DNA from 2 places in the Candidatus Enterococcus lemimoniae genome. Region 1 is predicted to be linked to the other one. Evidence: a T-box and tRNA genes for the amino acid it is inferred to sense, from the RefSeq annotation. Region 1 holds a T-box; the other holds one or more tRNA genes.
What was found. The T-box of region 1 lies ahead of argS (arginine--tRNA ligase). A T-box ahead of a tRNA ligase gene usually reads a tRNA of that ligase, here a tRNA-Arg.
Positions count from the first base shown of each region.

Region 2: it encodes a tRNA-Arg, which carries the amino acid that the T-box ahead of argS (arginine--tRNA ligase) is inferred to sense. The anticodon was not compared.

Region 1 covers NZ_CP147248.1:812,212-824,226, forward strand. Annotated here, with positions in the region: gene A5866_RS03970 (glycoside hydrolase family 73 protein) at 1-511, opposite strand, end outside; gene A5866_RS03975 (hypothetical protein) at 605-805, opposite strand; gene A5866_RS03980 (hypothetical protein) at 826-1,347, opposite strand; gene A5866_RS03985 (Gfo/Idh/MocA family protein) at 2,123-3,076, shown strand; gene argS (arginine--tRNA ligase) at 3,191-4,882, opposite strand; T-box leader at 5,160-5,364, opposite strand; gene tsaD (tRNA (adenosine(37)-N6)-threonylcarbamoyltransferase complex transferase subunit TsaD) at 5,431-6,465, opposite strand; gene rimI (ribosomal protein S18-alanine N-acetyltransferase) at 6,462-6,926, opposite strand; gene rimI (ribosomal protein S18-alanine N-acetyltransferase) at 6,931-7,479, opposite strand; gene tsaB (tRNA (adenosine(37)-N6)-threonylcarbamoyltransferase complex dimerization subunit type 1 TsaB) at 7,463-8,182, opposite strand; gene A5866_RS04015 (penicillin-binding transpeptidase domain-containing protein) at 8,460-10,511, opposite strand; gene A5866_RS04020 (SPFH domain-containing protein) at 10,975-12,015, shown strand, end outside.
Region 2 covers NZ_CP147248.1:2,430,505-2,442,519, reverse strand. Annotated here, with positions in the region: gene A5866_RS11570 (NAD(P)/FAD-dependent oxidoreductase) at 1-523, shown strand, start outside; gene A5866_RS11565 (NusG domain II-containing protein) at 633-1,055, shown strand; gene A5866_RS11560 (Gx transporter family protein) at 1,072-1,632, shown strand; gene A5866_RS11555 (polyprenyl synthetase family protein) at 1,672-2,658, shown strand; gene gor (glutathione-disulfide reductase) at 2,699-4,051, opposite strand; gene A5866_RS11545 (peptidase U32 family protein) at 4,117-5,358, opposite strand; gene A5866_RS11540 (peptidase U32 family protein) at 5,373-6,293, opposite strand; gene A5866_RS11535 (ATP-dependent Clp protease ATP-binding subunit) at 6,667-9,156, opposite strand; gene A5866_RS11530 (CtsR family transcriptional regulator) at 9,161-9,628, opposite strand; tRNA gene A5866_RS11525 (tRNA-Pro) at 9,793-9,866, opposite strand; tRNA gene A5866_RS11520 (tRNA-Arg) at 9,951-10,024, opposite strand; tRNA gene A5866_RS11515 (tRNA-Leu) at 10,055-10,140, opposite strand; tRNA gene A5866_RS11510 (tRNA-Gly) at 10,151-10,222, opposite strand; tRNA gene A5866_RS11505 (tRNA-Thr) at 10,231-10,303, opposite strand; tRNA gene A5866_RS11500 (tRNA-Leu) at 10,335-10,416, opposite strand; tRNA gene A5866_RS11495 (tRNA-Lys) at 10,429-10,501, opposite strand; tRNA gene A5866_RS11490 (tRNA-Val) at 10,508-10,580, opposite strand; rRNA gene rrf (5S ribosomal RNA) at 10,595-10,710, opposite strand; rRNA gene A5866_RS11480 (23S ribosomal RNA) at 10,807-12,015, opposite strand, start outside.

The sequences.
Region 1 (12,015 bases):
AGTTCTTAGCTAAAAGAACATGTTCATATAAACGGGGATTCCATGTTACACCATTAACAAATAAGCGCGTATGATCATCCATTGATTCTTCCCAAGTATCATACACTCTAAAATCACCTTGAATCACGATCCACTCTTCATTGATATACTCTCTCGTCTCAAGATTAATCTTTTTCTGATCACCATAAGCCTTGATCCCAAATAAATTATTATACTTAGAAGCTAGTGTACTTTGCCCCCAATTTGACTCTAAAATCCCTTGTCCAATGATAATACTTGGCAAAACGCCGTAAGAAGCTTGCAATTCTTTCGCATGCGGACTGATTCTGTCGATAAACTGTTCTTTTGATACTTGTCCTTGCTTTTGTGCAGTCTCTTCTTCTATGTGTGAGTTGTCCGACAATACATTAATTGAAAAGATAAACGCGACTCCAACGATCAACAAACCTGCAAAAAGCGCTGGTAAATTCGTTTTTCTTATTTTTTTCTTCTTATACCTTTGACTATTCATACATTCCCTACTTTGTTTTGTATTCGTTCCTATACTAATATTGATTGGTTTAGGACAATGGCTGACTGATTATATCAGTTTTTTTCCAGACAATCAATCAACAGCTGTTGTAGTCGTAGTTGTCGATGCTTTCGTTGGTATTTCAGATGTAGTTGTCGATGCTAATACACTCGATTCAGTCGGCGCTTCACTACTATTTTGCGGTTTTTCTTTTGGTGTTGTATGACCAAAAAACACAAAGATAACAGCACCTAACACAATGATGACGGATAAAATTCCTAAAATTTGTTTCACAAAAAAACTCCCTTACTTACTTATTCACCAACGTAAGTACCCATCAAGTTTTCATTTACCCAATCAAGTAATTCGACTTTTGATCCTTCTAATTGACCTTGCAATGTGGCAGGCAATCGAAACGTAACAATATCGTCAAACCCCCATTCGCCGTATGATACTGTTACTTTCAAATCAATAAATGCCTGATTCTTTTCTTCACGGTTCGTTTTTGATGGAATCAATTCAGCCATACCTGCCCCTGATTGCAACCATTTTTTGGCGATCAACGTTTTCAAGCGTTTGTATTCTGAAACAGCGATATTTCTCTTTTCTGGAAATAAGATTGTCTGACGTAATATTTTTTGTGTCAACATCCATTCATAATCAGAAAATAAGTTTTTTACTTTTTGCATTTCTTCACTGGTCAAATTGATGCGACCTTTTTTCCAATTATCCCAATTTTCTTTTGAGGTTTGGAGATAGTCCGTATAAAAGTTTTCTTCTGTTTCAAACTGTTCTATAATTGCATCGATAAGAATATCAATATACATTTGGTGCATGACTTTCGCCTCCTTCTCCTATTTTACTGAAAATATCAAAAAAATGCATCTCTTTGAATCACTTATTTCTGTATTTTTAAGAAACATTCAGTCGTTTCCCATAAATAATAAGACAATAATAGGCTTCTGTCCAAAATCTACCATCATTTTGACCTTCTAAGGTATAATGGATTTGTATTTAGTCAATTAGACAGTCTATGCTTTTGCTTTGAAACATGCCAAGAAATTATGAGTTGATATTGATTGGTACAATGTGATGGAAGGAAACGTTCCTTCAATTAGTTGTTTTGATGTTGAAAAGTACAAGGTGTAGAGCAGCGAAACGTTGTTACTATATGTTATCTAGCTTCAAGAGCTAGCTCCTCGAGAAAAAGATAAAATCTGAATGAGGCAAAAAGCACCTCAGTCATTTTTCCCTATTTTCTTGTCGAAGCTGAACGAGCTCTTTCTGCTTTTATTGTTATCTAGCTGTGTGGCTAGCACTACGCTCTGCTCCGATCTCAACAATTCCTAAGAGCTAAAGCTCTAAGGATTAAAGGCCTTCGGGAAAAAGATAAAATATGATTGTGGCAAAAAACGCCACCCTCATATTTCCCTATTTTCCTGTCAAAGCTAAATGAGGCCACTACGCTTTTATTGTTATCTAGCTGCGTGGCCTAGCTCTTCGGGAAAAAGATAAAATATGATTGTGGCAAAAGGCGCCACCCTCATATTTCCCTATTTTCCTGTCAGAGCTAAATGAGGCCACTACGCTTTTATATTAAGGAGGATATTTATGAACTTTTACAATTGGGGCATTATTGGCCTTGGAGAAATCGCAACGAGTTTTGTTGATCATTTTCAACAGGAAAATAGCAAGATAGCGGCAGTTGCTTCTAGAACATTGGCAAAGGCTGAAACATTTGCTAAAGAACACAATATTCCTACAGCTTATGGCTCATTTGAAGAATTATTAGCTGATAGATCGATCGATATCGTCTATATCGCTGTTCCTAATCGGCAGCATATCGATCATATTTTAAAAGCATTGTCTGCAGGCAAACATGTTCTTTGCGAAAAGGCAATCACGATGAATAGTGCGGAGTTAGCAGAGGCGATGAAATTAGCTGAAGAAAATGGGTTGATTTTAGCTGAAGCCATGACTATTTTCAACATGCCTTTATATCAAGAGCTAAGAAGCCAAATTGATTCTAAGCGCTTTGGTAAATTAAAAATGATCCAAGCTCCCTTTGGCAGCTATAAAGAGCCTGATCCAACAAACCGGTTCTTTAACCCTGATTTAGCTGGCGGTGCGCTTTTGGATATTGGTACGTATGCCGTTTCTTTTGCTCGTTGGTTCTTTACTGCTCAACCCACAGTAGTTTCATCTATTATGCAGCCATTCTCAACCGGCGTAGATGAACAATCAGCAACGATTCTTCAAAATGAAGCACAGGAAATGGCTACAGTCTCATTAAGTTTCCAAGCTAAAATGCCCAAGCAAGGAATTGTCGCTTTCGAAGAGGCTTACATTGTGATAAATGAGTATCCACGAGCAGACGAGGCCAAAATCTTTTTTAATGACGGTACAGTGGAAACAATCATATCCGGTGACAGCAACCAGGCTTTAAACTACGAAATCACAAATATGATCAAAATGATTGATGGAGAACAATCGAATCGTTCACTCTTTCTAACAAAAGATGTAATCGATCTACTTGATCAAATGCAACAAGCTTGGAATAAATAAATAAACGCCCTTTAGCTTCCTCATATTAAATGATGAAAGTTAAAGGGCATTCTTTTTTATTTTCCAATTGATCGAGACACTTTCCCGTGAAAGTTTGTCTTTGTCTTTTTCTTATTACATTTCATTTGGCGCATGCAGGCCAAGTAAACGTAAATCTTCTTTTATGATTGTCGCCATAGCATAAACTAATGCTAAGCGTGATTCTTTTTGTTCATCATCTGTTAAAATTTTGACATGAGCATAATATTTATTAAACGCTTGAGCAACTTGAATGGCATGTTTGGCAATCACTGAAGGTTCATATTTTTCAGCTGCTTGCATCACAACATCTGGGAATTTTTGCAACAACTTAACAACTTCCCAACTATCTTTATCATCTAAAGCATATGCTTTGGTTTCATCGATCGTGAAATCCGCTTTCCTAAGAATACTCATAGCACGAGCATGCGTATATTGGACATAAGGACCCGTTTCTCCTTCGAAGCGGACAACCTCTTCTAAAACAAAGTCAAAATTATTTAGACGATCATTTTTTAGATCATGGAAAATAACAGAACCAATCCCAACCTGTCTAGCCACTTCCTCACGATTTGGCAAATCAGGATTTTTCTCCATAATTTGTTTGTTCGCAAGTTCAACTGCTTCGTTTAGCACTTCTTCCAATAAAACAATTTTTCCTTTACGAGTCGATAGTTTTTTACCACCTTGTGTGATCAAGCCGAATGGAATATGATGCATATCTTGTGACCAGTCAAATCCAAGCTCTTTTAATACAGCTTTTAATTGCTTGAAGTGATTACTTTGTTCATTTCCAACGACATAAATCGATTTAGCAAAATCATAGTTACGTTTACGGTAAACAGCTGCTGCCAAATCACGTGTGATATATAGTGTAGCCCCATCAGATTTTTTGATCAAAGCAGGATTTAAATCATAGGCAGACAAATCAACGATTTCCGCTCCTTGATTTTCTTGTAATAAATGTTTTTCTTCTAGCATTGTGACAATTTCATCCATCTTATCATTATAGAAAGCTTCTCCATTGTATGAATCAAAAGAAACTTCTAACATTGAATAAATTTTATCGAATTCTTTTAGTGATTCCGTACGGAACCATTGCCATAATTCGGTTGCTTCTTCGTCGCCTTCTTCTAGTTTTTTAAACCAAGTGCGAGCTTCCTCTTCTAACTCTGGTTGTGTTTCAGCTTCTTCATGGAATTGTACGTATAAGCGTAATAATTCAGTGATGGGTGCCGTTTTAACCGCTTCTTCTGAACCCCATTTTTTGTAACCAACAATTAATTTTCCGAATTGCGTTCCCCAATCCCCTAAATGATTGATACGGATTGGTGTATAACCAATTTTTTCAAGAATAAAGGCAATAGAATTTCCAATCACAGTCGAACGTAAGTGTCCCATAGAAATTGGTTTAGCGATATTAGGCGAGGACATATCAATTGGAACATTTCCTTTTTCACCGATTGAGCTATCACCATAATGTCCTTTATCTTTCGCAATTTGACTGATGACTGCTTGACTGACCATTTTTTTATTCATGAAAAAGTTTAAATATGGTCCTACCACTTCAATTTTTTCAAAGTCTGTTCCAGCAATTTTTTCTGCTAAATCGGCGGCAATTTGTTGAGGGGCTTTGCGATAGACTTTAGCCAGTGAAAAAGCCGGAAAAGCAACATCTCCATGATCAACTGATTTAGGATTTTCCAATAATTGTGTAACAGCTTCTAAAGATAGATCTTCTTTTACTACATCATAAATGGCTTTTGCTACGATTTCTTTGTTATTCATAGATATCCTCCTAATTTTAAAAAGCTAAAAAAGCTTTTTTGTATGGTCTATTTTATTGTCTAATTTGATGGTGACTTTTCTCACTTCACGCACCTTGTATTGTGCATCATCGAATCACTTTGTTCTTCGTGATTTACAACAATGAGATCGAAGCGCAGCGTTGTGATTCACTAGTACGGTGACTTCTCTCACTTCGTTCGCCAAGTATTGTTCATCATCTACTCTGGCGGAGCCAGTCGTAGTGATTCACAACAAAAAGTCTCTAGTGTTAAAAAACACCAGAGACGAGATTTCCCGCGGTACCACTCTAATTGTCCGAACTTTTCTAAGACGGACCCACTTAATCTATTAACGGAAGATTGCCGTCTGCCTAGGCAGATCCTCAAAAGTGCGCTTCCTTCATTTGATTATTTTCGGCTTTCACCATCCCGAAATCGCTTTGATAATTTGTAATGAAGTACTCTCTTTTTCAACGAATCATTATTAAACTGGGTTCATTATAGCAAATATTTTTCTTTATGCCTAGTCTTGTCTATTGATTTTTAGATTTAAATCGTCATAAACGTTAAACTAGGGTCTGCATTTAGATGATAATCTGCTAAATGTCCTTTTTCTGCTTCAACAAATGCTGCGGCCCCGATCATTGCAGCATTATCTCCGCATAATCTAAGTGGTGGAACAATGAAGGTCACACCTGGGAGTTCTTTTGTCACTTCTTTGGTCAAACGCTCACGAAGCCCTTGATTTGCAGCAACGCCGCCTGCCATTACTAATTGTTTGATTGGATATTCCTTACAAGCCCGAATTGTCTTTTCTGTTAAAACATCAATCACACTTGCCTGAAAACTTGCAGCTAAATCTTTTGTGCTCAATTGTTCCTCTCGTTGCTCCGCATTATGAACTGTGTTGATAAAGGAACTTTTCAACCCGCTGAAGCTAAAATCATAATTATCTTCTTTGATCATCGCACGAGGAAAATGATACGTATCTTGACCCTGATGGGCCAACTCGTCGATTTCTTTTCCGCTAGGATAACATAGTCCTAAAACTCTGCCAACTTTATCATAGGCCTCACCAGCTGCGTCGTCTCTTGTTTCACCGACAATGTCAAAAGAACCCGTTTCTTTCATATAAACTAATTCCGTGTGGCCACCGCTGACTAATAAAGCCATTAATGGGAATTGTAGTGGTTCTACGAAATTCGCCGCATAAATATGCCCAGCCATATGATTCACTGGAATCAATGGTAAATCATGTGCCCAAGCAAATGTCTTTGCGGCTGAGATTCCGATCAATAAAGCCCCTACTAAGCCTGGTCCATAAGTGACTCCTACACCACTCAAGTCATCTGGTTCCACCTCAGCCTCGATCAAGGCCTCTTCAATGCACATCGTAATTTCTTCAACATGATGTCGACTAGCAACTTCTGGTACCACACCGCCGAAACGTTGATGACTTTTCACTTGTGAAGCGACGATATTCGATAGTATTTCTCTGCCGTCTTCAACGACCGCTACACTTGTTTCATCGCAACTACTCTCAATAGCTAAAATTAATTTTCTTTTTTTGTAAAAAAAAGTCATTGTTTCACTTCCTTAATGTTTAAACACATAACAATTCCATCCTCTTTAGGATGAGTATAATAATTTTTGCGGCAATTAATGATTTTGAATCCATTTTTTTCATATAGTTGTCGAGCATTTGTATTCGATACACGCACTTCCAAAAAAATTTGAGCAACGTCTTGTTGGATCAATTGTTGGATCAACTGGGCAATCAAACGACCACCATGCCCAAGGTGCTGAAAATTTTTGTGAATGACAACATGTGTGATCTCCACTTCATCTAAAACAAGTTGATAACTGATAAAACCGATCCACTGCCCTGCTTCACTCAACACCAAATAATCACTTGTTTGCTGCGCTAAATCTAGGCTAAATTGTTCGATTGACCAAGGCGAGCCATGTTCGTACCCAGCCTCACTAATTGACCAAATTTTTTCAGCAATTTTTCCTGTTGGTAGTGTTTTTTTTGAATAGTACATCGTTTTACACTTCTTTTAAATGCAAGATCATTTCCAATGCATCTTCTTTATTTTCAGTGTAATAAGCTGGTTTAATCGTACTTGAAGCAAAGCCAAGTTGGCGATAAACTCGTTGGGCATTTTTATTACTGATTCTAACTTCTAAAGAAATCGTCTCACAATTATTGGCCCTTGCAAACTGAATAACTTCTCTAATCAAGAAACTACCAATTCCTTTTCCTTGATTTTGAGTTAAAACTGCTACGTTTGTAATATGCGCATCTTTGTCAAAAATACGGCAACCAACAAATCCAATCGTTTTTTCGTCTTTTTGAATGAGTAAATATAAATGAGGTTCAGCTGCTTGAAGTTCCATCAAAAAAGCTGTTTTAGTCCAAGGCAGCTCACCAGCATACACTTCTCGTTCAATTGAAAGCAAATCTTTGATATCATCAAGGACGATTGCCCGCACAGAATATGATTCATTTGAAATTTCTACAGTTCTTTCATCATAGGGACGATTTTTAAAAAAGATGCCTAAAAGGCTATGAAATAGATTAAATTTTTTCAACATAATTTTCTACCTCTGCTGTATGTTCTTTTAACCAATTTTCCTCTGCTTCCACTCTTTTTAAATAATTAGGTAAAAAGTGATGAATATCTTTTTCTGGTTCTGCTAATCTACCAAGTTCAGCAAGGGCAGCCGCATTAGGGACTTGCCATTGCGAAATGGTACAAATTTCAGCTTCTGGTAAAACAGATTCAATTTGTATTCGAAAATTTTCGGCATCCTCTCCAACAAAGTAAACATGATCAAATTCTTTTAATCGATCCAACCACGTATCCATTCCAATATGCTGATCTGCAATAATCGTCGTCAATACGCCATCAATAAACTGATATGCACCAGTATAAACATTTTTTCTACGAGCATCAAAAACTGGGATAATCAGTCCTTTACTTTGGACACAATTGGCTGCCAAAGCTTTCAAACTTGATATTCCGACTAGCTCTTTTTTTAACGTATATGCTAACGTCTTTGCCGTTGTCACGCCGATTCTTAAACCCGTATAAGAACCTGGACCTTGGGCTACCACAATACGGTCAATAGCACTCGGTTTTAAGCCAACATCTTCCATCAGTCTTGTGATTGCAGGCATTAACGTTAAACTATGGTTTCTTTTCACTGTGATTGTATATTGTCCTATTATTTTCTTCTCTTCACAAACAGCAACTGTCAATGTCTGATTCGAGGTATCAATTGCTAAAATTCGCACAAAAAATCCCTTTCTTTCATCATGTAGTTGGTTTATTGTAGCATATTTTCATTCCTTCGTAAAAAAAGCAGTCGCCACAACAATAAATTAGGGTATGCGACAAAAGTAACGTTCACTTTTGTTTCACACCCTACATACGAATAAACGGTGGGAGTAAACGGTCCTCTATGATTCGAGGATCGGAGTGAAACGAGAACCGTAAAGGCACAAGCAACTCCTACTTATTGCTATAAAACGCAATGTCTACTATACTTTGTTCCGATCTCCATAATTTTCATCACTTGATATTTGCTTCTAAATAATCGATCAAGGTTTTACTAATGTTTGTTGCTGTATCATTTTTTCTAGAATCTTCCACCATGATCATTGCGGAAAATTTATTATGACTTCGATCCATTGCCAATAGGAAACTATTTTCTTTACCAACCGTATCTTGCTTGTCTTTGATTTCAGCTGTTCCCGTTTTAGCTGCTAGAGAAAAGTCAGGATTGTACATATTGTGGACGTAACCTGTTTCATCTTCTACACTACCAAGCAAATCTGTCACAATCGTATTTGCAGCATTTGAACTGATGGCATTTTCTTTCGTCTTGGTTTCTTTACTTAATTCGATTTTCGGATATACGAGTTTGCCTTCATTTTGGAAAACAGTATACATAGCCGCTTGTTGAATCGGGGTCACCAATAGCTGACCTTGCCCATATCCTGTATCTGCTAGTAGAATCTCTGAATTGAATTTATCTTCATTTGAGATTTGTGCTGGGTTCATTGGGATGGCCAAATCTAATTTTTCTCCGAAAATAAATTTATCGAGTCCTTTTCTAAACGTCTCTTCGCCCATCCGTAACGTTTGTTGCGCAAAATAAATATTATCAGAATTGACTAATGCTGTTCGCAAGTTTACAGGGCTTGCTTCTTTAACTCGGGTAACAAAATAATCCCCCCATGAAGCATCTTTTTGCCATTTCAACCCATTGATTTCAATTTCTTCATCTGGTTTCAAGGTACCCGCATCTAGACCAATCCCACCAGTAATTGTTTTAAATGTTGATCCTGGTGCATAACCTGTTGCAAAACGAGCCATAAATGGTAAGTTTTCATTATTCGCATAGGCATCATAATCAACTTGAGAAATGCCATTTGCCATTTTATTTGGATCGAACGATGGTGAACTGGCCGCAGCTAATAGATCACCTTGTTGTGGATCCATGACCACAGCACTACCAGGACGATTGTTAAAAATAGTGTAGGCTTGCGACTGAACATTTTTATCAATCGCTATCTGGATTTTATCTCCATCTTTTTTAGCTACTTTTTGCAGGACGCTTCTGAATTCACCTTTGTCATCAATAATCGTGATATTACCGCCGTCTTGTCCTCGTAATTGTTTGTCATATGCTTGTTCCAATCCGACTTTCCCAATGACACCAGTACTGCTCAATGACGGGTCTTTTTCAATATCTTCTGCCGTGATTGTACCGACATAACCGACTAATTGCGCTGCTGCTTCTTTTAGCGGATAGTAACGAACCATTGCATCTTGAGACGCCGCGCCTTGGGGGAAAGTAGTTACCGGATCAAATGAGATCGCCAAAGGAACGAAAGAGTCTGGTTTGACCCATTCTTGTTTAAGCTTTTGCTCTATGTCCTCTATCGATACTTTAAATTGCTCACTAAAGGCTTTGATATTATTGGTTTTCTCTTGACCTTCTCCAAGTTTACCTGGAACAATCCCCACTTGATCAAACGCTTGATTGACCGCCAGCCCTTCACCGTTTCGATCAACGATTTCCCCTCTGTTCGCCGGATCAATCCCCATCGTCACTTTATCTTGTCCAGTCATTTCGGGGAAAATCAAATTAGGAGCCCAGTCTATTTCATAACGATCACTTGTTTTTTTAATCGTTGTTTTATAGGTTAGATCCTTCAAATTACCTAAAGGTGTCGTCATATCTAATTTATAAGTAAATGTAAATTGACCCTTTTTATCTTTTGTTACTTTGACCTCTTTACTTTTAATTCCTTCTGCTTGAATCCCAGAAAAAATTGTTTGGTATTTTTCTACTAATTTGGCATTATCATAGCCACTTTCCTTGACTGATCCCTCATTTAAGAGTTCTGGAAACTTGTCAAATTCTTGCTTCGAAAAATAACTTAAAAATGTCTTAGCAGATTTTTCTGCGTTGTTTAGTTCTTGTGTTTTCTGCCAAGTGCTATAGGCAAAATAGCCCCCTGCTAAAACACCTACCGCTACAATACCACCAATTGCTAATAGTACTGGTTTGTTTGACTTTTTCTGATTTCTTCTTTCCACTTCCCAATCCCCCATGTTCTTGATTCGGTTCTTTGTACCTATTATACCTTATCTGGCAAAATCTAGGATAGAAAAATGAAGCTTTTGTCAAAATTTAAATTATCAATTCATTTCACTGTATTTCTAACTACTATTTGCAGTTTGAAGTCAGTCCTTAGTGGTATTTATCTTATGGATACTTATGGTATACTATTTTTATTAAATATTTTTTTAGCTAGCTACGTGGGCTTGGCTTTAGGGTATTGGAAAAAAGATAAATTTTGAATGAGGCAAAGAACACCTCAGTCATCATTTCCTATTTTTCTGTCAAAGCTGGGTGAGCCCATTCAGCTTTTAGTATTATCTAGCTTCATGAGCTAGCTTTTCGGAAAAAAGATAAATAATGAATGAGGCAAAAAAACGCCTCAGTCATCATTTCCTATTTTTCTGTCAAAGCTGAGCGAGCCCATTCAGCTTTTAAAATAAGGAGGAATTTCTGATGGGAATTTTTAAAGCGGCAACAAGTACGATTGGCGGCGGCTTAGCTGATCAATGGATTGAAGTTATCGAGCCTGATAATATGAGTGACACGACCGTTATGACAAAAGGTGTTTTTGTCCGTAAGAATGATAAACGTGGCGCAAATCGCAAAGGAACTGAGGATGTATTAACTGATGGTTCTGTGATTCATGTTTACCCGAATATGATGATGATCTTAGTCGATGGCGGCAAAATCATTGATTATACTGCTGAAGAAGGCTATTACACAGTTAAAAATGATTCAGCCCCATCAGCATTCAATGGTTCTTTAAAAGAAGCAATTTCAGAAACATTTGATCGTTTTAAATTTGGTGGCGTTACACCGCAAAAACAACAAGTTTTTTATATTAACTTGCAAGAAATCAAAGGAATCAAGTTTGGAACTTCTTCACCGATCAATTACTTTGATAACTTTTACAATGCAGAACTATTTTTACGTGCACACGGTAATTACTCAATCAAGATCACGGATCCTTTATTATTCTTTTCAAACGCGATTCCTAGAAACAAGAGTCAAGTTGATATCAATGACATCAATGAACAATATCTAGCAGAATTTTTGACTGCCTTACAATCAGCAATCAATAAAATGTCAGCAGATGGTGAACGTATTTCTTATGTACCTTCTAAAAGTTTAGAGCTAAGTAAGTATATGGGGCAAGTGCTAGATGATGAATGGCGTGAACTACGCGGAATGGAAATCGTTTCTGTTGCGGTTGCCAGTATTTCTTATACAGATGATTCTACAAAACTGATCAATATGCGTAACCAAGGTGCTATGCTTAGTGATGCTGAAGTTCGTGAAGGTTATGTACAAGGCGCTATGGCTCGCGGGATGGAAGCTGCTGGTAGTAATGAAGGCGGTGCTATGAATGGCTTTATGGGTGTAGGCATGGGCATGAATACAAGTGGCAATTATTTTGCCCAAGCGTCTCAAACCAATCAGCAACAGATGCAAGAAAAACAAAATCAACAAAATGCCCAAGGCTCTGAAGATACT
Region 2 (12,015 bases), 1.6 Mb from region 1:
TGATGGTTCATGGTTTACTGATAAAGTTGCCTTCCCATTCCCTTGGTTACAAGAACAAGTAACAACAGGTGCATCTGCTGCAGGTGGTGGCGCTGAGGCAACTGAAACGACAGCTAAAGCTGCTCAATTCGGTTTAAGCTATGCCTATGGTGAAGAGCCAATGCAAGTCTTCGATCATATGCCTAAATGGTTTGAAAGTGTTATGAAATTCATGATGCCTAACCAAGAAGTCGCATTGTTCATGCAAAAATTTATGACAATCGTTGAAGTCTTGATTGCTTTAGCGTTGATCGCTGGATTATTCACTTGGTTAAGTAGTGCTGCAACAATTGGTTTAACCATTGCATTCTGTTTATCAGGCATGTTCTATTGGGTAAACATTTGGTTTATCTTTGTAGCCTTCGCTTTAATGAATGGTTCTGGACGTGCGCTTGGTTTAGACCGCTGGGTTATCCCTTGGGTTCAACGTACACTAGGTAAATGGTGGTACGGAACACCTAAGTCCAGATATGGCAGTAAATAATTACTTTTTATAGTAAAAATCTAAGAGAGTTCTAGGTTTGCTCCTAGAACTTTCTTTTCTCATTATGATAGAATATAAGAAAATAAACACTACAAGGGAGAGGATAGAAATGGACATTAAAGAATTTGTCAAAAAAAGCTATATACGTCCGTGGGATATTGTGATCATTGTTTTCTTGATTCTCAGTTCTTTCTTGCCCCTTGCAGTATTTAGCATGCAAAACACAGCACAAGATGACGCGACAAAACAAGCAGTACTAAAAGTGGACGGTGAAGTAATCAAAGTCTTCGATTTAAAAGAAGGCGGCCCCACATATACGTACAAATACGAGGACTCTGATGGAGACTATAACTTGATCGAAGTCAGTGGTGATAAAATCCGCATGGTAGAATCAAATTGCGGAGATCAAATTTGCGTACAACGAGGTTGGATATCTAAAGCAGGAGAAACACCTATTGCCTGCTTGCCCCATAATTTATTCATCACAGTTGAGGCTTCTGATGGGAGTGAGGATGGCAGTTTGATTTATTAAACACTGTCAGTATATTATGAGTAAATTACAAAAAAACATCTATATTTCCATGTTAGTCGCACAGGGTGTGATCATTGGATTGATTGAAAATATGATTCCTTATCCTTTTGCTTTTGCCCCTGGTGCTAAACTAGGACTGGCTAATCTAATTACCATCATTGCTATTTTTACAATGCGAAAAAGAGATAGTTTCTTTTTGGTCTGTATGCGTCTAATTTTAACGACACTGCTTGGCGGAACGATTTCCACTTTCTTTTATAGTGCCAGTGGTGCCTTACTTAGCTATTTAGGGATGCTACTCATCATGCAATTAGGTCCTAAACGCGTCAGTATTATTGGAATTAGTGCGGCAGGTGGATTTTTACACAATGTTGGGCAATTATTAACCACTTGTTTCTTTGCTCAATCATGGGCTCCTATGCTTTATCTGCCTTTCCTTTCTTTTTTCGGCTTATTATCCGGAATTGCAATCGGGATTGCAGCAAATTACCTACTGCGCCATGTTCAAACTCTACGCCAATTTCAGCTAAATTACGAATCAACGACCAAACATAAATGGAGCCAATATTTTCAATAATATTTTATTCTGACTGAGTACAATCAAAGGAGTCATCTTATGAACATTCATCCCATGTGGAAAAAATATCCTGAACTAGCAAAAGAATTAAACAACACGTTAAAATTGATGGAAAATAGTGTTGCTCTAAAAAATAAAGATGTCGAAGATGCAGTCATGTCGATGATTCATTCCGGCGGTAAGTTACTTCGTCCAGCTTATCAGCTTTTATTTTCACAGTTTGGCGAAAAAAGAGAACCCAAAAAGGCTGTTGCTTTAGCGGCAGCGATTGAATTATTGCACACTGCAACATTGATTCATGACGATATCGTAGACGATGCTGATATCAGACGTAGTTTACCAACTATTCGTTCTCAGTTTGGCAATAGCACAGCTGTTTATGCGGGTGATTATTTGTTTGTCAGCTGTTTTAAGTTACTTGCTGACTACTCTTCTTCTTTAAAAAGTATCCAGTTAAATTCACGGAGTATGGAAAAAATATTAAGTGGTGAACTGGGACAAATGGATAATCGTTATAATCTTGATATGACGATTAATCAATACTTAGAAAATATTTCTGGTAAAACTGCTGAACTTTTTTCACTAAGTTGCTTTGTTGGAGCTTATGAAAGTGGAACAACTGAACGTTTTGCTAAAAATTGCGGAAAAATCGGTGAAAACATTGGGATTGCTTTTCAAATTATAGATGACGTTTTAGATTATACCCAAAGTCCAGAACAAATCGGAAAACCTGTGTTGGAGGATGTCCGTCAGGGAATCTATTCATTGCCGCTTTTATATGCGTTAGAAGAAGGACGAGACACCCTACTTCCTTATTTGAAAAAAGGTGAAACATTAACTGACTCTGAAACAAATAAAATCTATGAATTGGTTCATTCATTTGGTGGAGTTGAGAAAGCCCAAAAGCTTGCACAAAAATATACGCAGCAAGCTTTAAAAGGTATTCAGAAGCTACCTGAAACTCCCTCTAAAGCTAAAAATGAGCTCTTGGAAATCACACAAGCCATTCTTGCACGAACAAATTAAAAAACACGGATAAAACGTTTGACGTTTTATCCGTGTTTTTTTATCTCATCGTTACAAATTCTTCCGAACCTGTCGGGTGAATTGCCACAGTATTATCAAAATCTTTTTTCGTAGCCCCCATTTTGATTGCTACTGCAAAACCTTGCAACATTTCATCAACCCCTAAGCCAATCCCATGCAATCCAACAATTTTCTCCTCTTCGCCGACACACACTAGTTTCATATCGCATTTTTGACGATACTCACCTAAAGCAAAATACATTGGTGTAAAAGTCGATTGATAAATTTTGATATTTTCATCCCCATATTTCTCTTCGGCTTCTTTTTCAGTTAAACCAACTGTAGCAATTGTTGGGTGCGTAAAGACCACAGTTGGAATTGTTTCATAATCTAAATACTCATTTTCTTTTCCGTTGAATAAACGCTCTGATAATCTTCTTCCTGCGGCAATCGCCACGGGTGTTAAATCGATTTTGCCAATCACATCGCCAACAGCATAAATACCAGTTTGTGTTGTATTCTGGAATTTATCCACTTTTACATAGCCTTGGTCTGTCAGCTCAACATGTGTATTTTCTAGCCCTAACGTATCTGTATTAGGTTGACGACCAGTTCCAAATACAATACTATCAGCCGTGATTTTAGTTCCGTTTTCAAAAGTGATCATCAATTCTCCTGATTCAAACTTTTCAATCGAACGAGGAGTTGAATGAGGATAAATATGCATGCCATCTTCAGCATAATGCTCAACTACTTTTTCTGATAACATTTCATCGAAACCTCGTAATGGACGGTCTTTTCTAAATGCCCAATGTGTCTCAGATCCTAATCCGTGAATGGTTCCAGCAAGTTCAGCAGCTATGTAACCTGCTCCAACAAAGACTACTCGTTTTGGTAATTCTTCTAAAGCAAAAAATCCATTAGAATCGATTGCATATTCTTCACCTGGAATTCCTAATTTTTTAGGTCGTCCACCAGTTGCAATCAAAATATTAGGAGCTGTAAAACATTCGCCTCCTGCTTCGACTGTGTGATCATCAACAAACGTTGCATACTCTGCTAAAACTTCTACATTATTACTATCTAACCCACGATGGTAAGCCGCATGTAGATTATCAATGTACGCCTCACGATTTTGAACGAGCTTTTTAAAACTGAAGGACTTGACCTCTACATCCATTCCATACCCTGCTGTATCTCGTTTTATCATTTCCATCATTGAACTTGCTTGCCACATCACCTTTTTAGGTACACAACCAACATTCACACAAGTTCCGCCAATATCAGCCGCTTCGATCAATAAAACCTTAGCCCCATGCATCCCGGCACGATTAGCAGAAGCAATTCCACCACTGCCACCGCCGATTACGATATAATCATATTGTTTTGCCATTGTTCACTTATCCTTTCTGCAATGAAAGGGACAAGCTGTAACAGCCAATCCCTCAATCAAAATATTTATTTCTTTTTACGAATCATATCACCAACTGCTACTGGTTCTTCAACTGGCATTGTTAAAATCATCATTGGATTTGGTGCTCGATCAATTGACTCGTTCTCTTCATTATACATAACATCTACTGTTTGATGGAAGTGTTTGAACCCAGGACCGTAAAATTCAATTTCGTCGCCTACACTAAAATGATTTCTTTGACGAATCGTTGCGACTTTCGTTTCGGGATCATACGCCATCACTTCCCCGATAAATTTATATTGTGGGATCTTGCGACGTTCTCCAAATAACTGTTCTTCATCGGTTGGTACATGGTAATAAAAGCCAGTTGAAAGCTCTCTTTGCGCGACTTTCCAAAGCTCATCGATCCATTCTTGTTTGCACTCATAATTTTCAGGATCTTCCATATACGTATCAACCGCTTTTTTGTAAACATTCGCTACTGTAGAAACGTAGTGAATTGACTTCATTCGGCCTTCGATTTTAAAGCTATCAACACCATTTTGGATCAATTCAGGAATATGTTGGATCATCGCCATATCCACCGCACTCATTGAAAATTCTTCTTCCACTTCACCTTTATCAGTCAAACTTGTACGTTCAGCGCCAAAAGGCATATCATAAAGTTCGTATTTCCAACGACAAGATTGTGAACAACCACCACGATTCGCATCCCGCATCGACATATGATTAGACAACGTACATCTACCAGAATAAGAAATACACATTGCCCCATGAATAAACGCTTCAATTTCCACATCTGTATTTTTGCGGATTTCTGCGACTTCGTCCATAGATACTTCACGCGCTAAAACCACACGTTCTAATCCTTCGTTTTTCCAAAACTCTAATGTTTCATAGTTGGTAGCTGATGCTTGTGTAGATAAATGGATCGGCAAGCCTGGCGCTTCCGCTGCACAAATTTCAATCAAAGCTGGATCAGAAACAATGACTGCTGAAATCCCAACATCACGAATTTCTCTGAAAAAGTCTCCTGCTCCTTCTTGATTTCCTTCATGTGTAACCATATTTGCTGCCACATAAACTTTTGCCCCATGTTCGTTGGCAAACGCTACACCTTCGATCATGTCTTCTTTTGTAAAATTCCCGGCACGGCTACGTAATCCATAAGCATTACCACCAATGTAGACTGCATCTGCACCGTAGTGAATAGCTGTTTTTAGTTTTTCTAGCGTCCCTGCGGGTGCTAAGACCTCAGGACGCTTCAGTGTTCGTTCGTTTGTCATATGTTTTTTTCTCCTTACTTTATCTCGTCTGGATCTAAATCAAAGAACCCGATATCTAAACCACGATTTTCTGGGTGAAGAGCTTCTATTTGTTCAATTGCCACTTGTGCTTGCTCACTCGACCAAAGTTCGGCTTCTATTTTTTCCTTAGCATCTGCAAATAGTTCCGCTACTTTTACGAAATTTTCTCCAGGCGCATAAATACCATCAAGCTTCCACTTTGTGTAATTATGTTCATGAAGTTTGTCTAGCTCACCAATTAAATTGACATCATTATCTGCAAAAATATGAGTACCATGACTGTCTTCATAAATGGAATAGTGTGTTTCTTCCTTTTTAGGCTCGGATATAAATAGCCCACGCTCTTTACTAGCGGATTCATCATTTTTAGTAAAATTATAGTAATTTTGCAACAATGGACGTTTTGATTGATGAATACATGTAGCGCCATATACAAGGACTTCAGCTGGAACCATCAAATTATCCTTCATTGCTTTCATTTCTTCAAAAGGAACTTCACGAGCCAAAACTGCACCGATCGATCCACGTTTTGCCCAGAAATTAATTTGACGAGAGCTAGTTACTAAGGTTTCTCCATCATAAATATATGGAATGTCAATCCCGTCACGTTGTAAAACAAATACTACCCCTGGATCTCCAACAGTTATTTGATCTACGTTGATTTCTTGCAAAAAAGTCAAATACTCCGGGACCTGCTTCATTTTTTCTGGATGCATGATCCCGTTTAACGCAACAGTCACTTTTTTCCCAGCATGATGGGCCTTTTCTGTAATAATACGCTGTTCTTCACGAGAAAATGACGTTGGCAAGCGCAACCCGAACATCTCTTCTCCAATGTATAAAGTATCTACCCCTACTGCTAATAACGCCTCCGCTTGTTCAACAGATTCAGCAGTCGCAATAAGTTCTATCATTTTGTATCCTCCTTTAAAAGCTAAATGGGCTCGTTTAGCTCTGACTGAAAAATAGGAAATAGGGAAGGTTGTGTTTTTTGCCACCATTCATATTTATCTTTTTTCTGAAGAGCTAGCCCATGAAGCTAAATATCTTAAAAGCTGAACAGACTCATCCAATCCTTTACAAATTCATCTAACAACAATACTTTTATCTTTTTACACAGTCTTCTTACAACTGTTTTATAGTAGCACAGGTTCACAAACTTTCCAATAGGCTCTCTTTATTTTAACGATCATTTTTCACAAAATAAAGAGTATTATTTATGTCTATTTAAGAAAAAAAGCTGTACAAAACAGATTCGTTTTGCACAGCGAATTATTGATTTTAAATTTAAATTGTTTGTAACATCTGTTCAAGTTTAGGCGATTTAACGTTTAATGTTATTTTTCCTTTACTTGCTCCAATCGTCACTTTATCCCCAAGATGGATTTGACCTGAAAGTAATGCTTCGCTTAAACGGTCTTCTACTTCTTTTTGCAAAGCTCTACGAATTGGGCGTGCGCCGTATTCCGGGTCGAAGCCAACTTTTCCAATCACTTCAATCGCAGCTGCTGTGATTTTCACATTAACATCTTGTTCCCGTAAGCGTTGAACAATTGATTTACTCATGATTTTCACGATTTCGTGAATTTCTTCCTGATCTAATGAACGGAAGACAACTGTTTCATCTACACGATTCAAAAATTCTGGACGGAATGCTTTTTTCAGTTCTTCCATGATCCGTTTTTGCATTGCACCGTAATCTTTCGTTAGATCCTGAACATTGAAACCAACATTTTTTTCATCACGAATCGCCGTTGCGCCAATGTTTGATGTCATAATCAAAATTGTATTTCTAAAGTCTACTTTTCGTCCTTTAGAATCTGTTAAGTGACCATCGTCTAACACTTGTAACAAGATATTGAAGACATCAGGATGCGCTTTTTCTACCTCATCCAGTAAAATAACAGAATACGGTTTTTGGCGAATTTTTTCAGTTAATTGGCCGCCTTCTTCATATCCCACATAACCTGGAGGAGAACCAATCAAACGACTGGTGCTATATTTTTCCATAAACTCAGACATATCTACCCGAACAAGGGCATCTTCGCTACCAAACATTGTTTCAGCTAAAGCTTTTGCTAATTCCGTTTTCCCTACACCTGTTGGGCCTAAAAACATAAACGAACCAATTGGTCGGTTTGGATCTTTCAAACCACTACGAGCTCTACGAATCGCACGCGACACAGCTTGAACTGCTTCGTCCTGACCAACTACTCGATGATGTAAAATACTTTCCAATTCAAGCAGTCGTTCACTTTCCTTTTTCTCTAATTGCTGTAAAGGCACGCCTGTCCATTGTGATACCACATTAGCAACATCTTCTTCTGTTACCCGATTAGCATAACCAGACGCTTCTTTTTGTTCTAATAATAAAATATTCTCTAATTTACGTGCCAATTTTTTCTCTTTTTGACGTAACCTAGCAGCACTTTCAAATGACTGAGCTTGAATTGCTGCTTCTTTTTCTTCAACTAAACGAGCAATTTCCAAGCGCAAATTATTGATTTCAGAAGGTTCGTCGGCTAAATCCAAACGAACTTTTGCTGAAGACTCATCCATCAAATCAATTGCTTTGTCTGGTAACTGACGAGAATTGATATAGCGTACAGATAATTGAACCGCTGCATGTAGCGCATCATCTGTAATCTCCACACCATGATGTTCTTCATAACGAGAACGTAAACCTTTTAGAATCTCTTCTGCTTCCTCTGGTGTTGGTTCATCAACTTGCACACGGGCAAAACGTCGTTCTAAAGCAGAATCTTTTTCGATATACTTTTGATATTCATCTAATGTTGTTGCACCGATTGTTTGCAATTCACCTCTTGCAAGTGCTGGTTTTAATATATTTGATGCATCGATTGCGCCTTCAGCACCACCTGCACCAATCAAAGTGTGCAATTCATCAATAAATAAAATGACTTCGCCATCTTGATAAATCTCATCGATCACCTTTTTGAGCCGATCTTCAAACTCTCCACGATACTTAGTACCAGCTACTAAAGCGCCCATATCTAACATCATCAAGCGTTTTTCTTGCATATCTTCTGGCACTTCACCATTGACGATTTTTTGAGCTAACCCTTCAGCAATCGCTGTTTTACCAACGCCAGGTTCTCCAACTAAAACAGGGTTATTTTTTGTACGACGGCTTAAAATTTGAATCAAACGTCTAACTTCTTGTGAACGTCCAACTACTGGATCAAGATTTTTTTCACGAGCTAATTTTGTTAAATCACGTGCTAAAGAATCTAATGTTGGCGTTCCTTTTGGTGCTGCTTTTTGAGCTTGATTATTTCTTCGACGTCCTACATTACCACTCATTTGTGGATCTGTTATACCAATTTTTTTCATTAAAAGCTGGCGCATTTTGGATAAACTTAAGCCCAGATTCAATAAAATACGTGATGCTAGTATATCTTCATCTCTTAATAACCCTAATAAAATATGTTCTGTACCAATATTTGGTGCACCTAAACGCTTGGCTTCATCACCAGCATATGCAAAAATTTGCTTTGCACGAGGAGAATAAGGCAAGTATGAACCTTTAGGATAGGCTTTTACAGTACCATAACCCGTCAAGTGTTCGATTTCTTCACGAATATCGTTTTTATCAGCATTCAACTGGCGCAATGATTTCCCAGCAATTCCATTTGGCTCCAAAACTAATGCCAATAGCAAATGCTCTGATCCAACAGATTGATGCCTAAAATATTTTGCTTCTTCTTGTGCAATGGCTAAGACTGCCTTGGCACTTTCTGTAAATAATTCATCCATATTATCATTCCTCCTCGTAACTCAAACGTTCTAAAAATGAATGCATCAATTGAGCACGTAAATAATCTTCATTTGATCCTGCTTTGCCTAGAACTTGTTTTCCAAGAACTGACAACATCAGGTTTCCTTCTCTTTTGGTGATCACTTCTTCTTCGTACAACTTTTGTATAAAAATCAGTGCATCTTTTTCTGAAAGTTCATTGCCTGTAAACTGAGCAATCTGTTTTAACAATTGATCACTATCAGAAATTTGAACCTTGGCGATTCGAATGTAACCACCGCCACCACGTTTACTTTCAACAGAATAGCCGCGTTGAATTGTAAAGCGTGTATTGATAACATAATTAATCTGGGATGGAACACAATTGAATAAATGAGCCATTTCGGCTCTGCGAATCTCAATTTTACTGCTCTCTTCAAGAATCTTCTTTAGATATGCTTCTATTAAATCCGAAGTATTTTGATTACTCATCACACTCATCCTTTTCCCTTGACTAATACTGACCTTAATTATACATAACTTCAACTGTTTAATAAAGGAGAATGCCTAATTTGATAAGAAAAAGTAAATATAGATAACGCATTGGGTATTTCATTAGAACAAAAAAGAACAGAGCAATTACTCTGTTCTTTCAATCGGGAAGACAGGATTCGAACCTGCGACCCCTTGGTCCCAAACCAAGTGCTCTACCAAGCTGAGCTACTTCCCGTAGCTATAATAATAAAAAAAGACTAAACGCTTAAAAGGAACGAATACACATTACCTTCTAATCCGCAGTCAAACCTATCAACTATGCACCCAAAGGGAGTCGAACCCCTAACCTCTTGATTCGTAGTCAAGCACTCTATCCAGTTGAGCTATGGGTGCTACATGTCATACATCTGTATGTCACTGCAATGCCGAGGACCGGAATCGAACCGGTACGGTGATCACTCACCGCAGGATTTTAAGTCCTGTGCGTCTGCCAGTTCCGCCACCCCGGCGAACAAGCTAAGCGGAAAACGGGGTTCGAACCCGCGACCCCCACCTTGGCAAGGTGGTGCTCTACCACTGAGCTATTTCCGCAATTTGGATGCCGGCTAAAGGATTTGAACCCTCGACCCTCTGATTACAAATCAGATGCTCTACCAACTGAGCTAAGCCGGCGTATTCGCCAAGTATTAAACGAGACTAAAAATGCGGGTGAAGGGACTTGAACCCCCACGCCGTAAGGCGCTAGATCCTAAATCTAGTGCGTCTGCCAATTCCGCCACACCCGCAAAATATTCCTATGAGCCGTGCAGGGCTCGAACCTGCGACCCTCTGATTAAAAGTCAGATGCTCTACCAACTGAGCTAACGGCTCAAAAAATGGAGGTTGACGGGATCGAACCGCCGACCCCCTGCTTGTAAGGCAGGTGCTCTCCCAGCTGAGCTAAACCTCCAAGACAACACTTTAGCGTGGCGACGTCCTACTCTCACAAAGGGAAACCCTTCACTACAATCGGCGCTAAGAAGCTTAACTTCTGTGTTCGGCATGGGAACAGGTGTATCCTTCTCGCTATCGCCACCACACTGGGTGTTGTTACTATTAAGTTGAGTGATTATTCACTCAAAACTGGATTGAAGTAGTAATCAAACATTCCGAAAATACTTTTTTATTTCGTTTCTTTGGTTAAGTCCTCGACCGATTAGTATTGGTCCGCTCCGTACATCACTGCACTTCCACTTCCAACCTATCTACCTGATCATCTCTCAGGGGTCTTACTTTCTTAAAGAAATGGGAAATCTCATCTTGAGGTGGGCTTCACACTTAGATGCTTTCAGCGTTTATCCCTTCCCTACATAGCTACCCAGCAATGCCCTTGGCAGAACAACTGGTACACCAGCGGTAAGTCCATCCCGGTCCTCTCGTACTAAGGACAGCTCCTCTCAAATTTCCAACGCCCGCGACGGATAGGGACCGAACTGTCTCACGACGTTCTGAACCCAGCTCGCGTGCCGCTTTAATGGGCGAACAGCCCAACCCTTGGGACCGACTACAGCCCCAGGATGCGACGAGCCGACATCGAGGTGCCAAACCTCCCCGTCGATGTGGACTCTTGGGGGAGATAAGCCTGTTATCCCCAGGGTAGCTTTTATCCGTTGAGCGATGGCCCTTCCATGCGGAACCACCGGATCACTAAGCCCGACTTTCGTCCCTGCTCGACTTGTAAGTCTCGCAGTCAAGCTCCCTTCTGCCTTTACACTCTGCGAATGATTTCCAACCATTCTGAGGGAACCTTTGGGCGCCTCCGTTACCTTTTAGGAGGCGACCGCCCCAGTCAAACTGCCCACCTGACACTGTCTCCCACCACGATAAGTGGTGCGGGTTAGAGGGTTCATAACACAAGGGTAGTATCCCACCAGCGCCTCCTCCGAAACTAGCGTTCCGGATTCATCGGCTCCTACCTATCCTGTACATGTGGTACAAACACTCAATATCAAGCTACAGTAAAGCTCCATGGGGTCTTTCCGTCCTGTCGCGGGTAACCTGCATCTTCACAGGTACTAAAATTTCACCGAGTCTCTCGTTGAGACAGTGCCCAAATCGTTACGCCTTTCGTGCGGGTCGGAACTTACCCGACAAGGAATTTCGCTACCTTAGGACCGTTATAGTTACGGCCGCCGTTTACTGGGGCTTCAATTCTGAGCTTCGCCGAAGCTAACCCATCCTCTTAACCTTCCAGCACCGGGCAGGCGTCAGCCCCTATACTTCATCTTTCGATTTTGCAGAGACCTGTGTTTTTGATAAACAGTCGCTTGGGCCTATTCACTGCGGCTGACCGAAGTCAGCACCCCTTCTCCCGAAGTTACGGGGTCATTTTGCCGAGTTCCTTA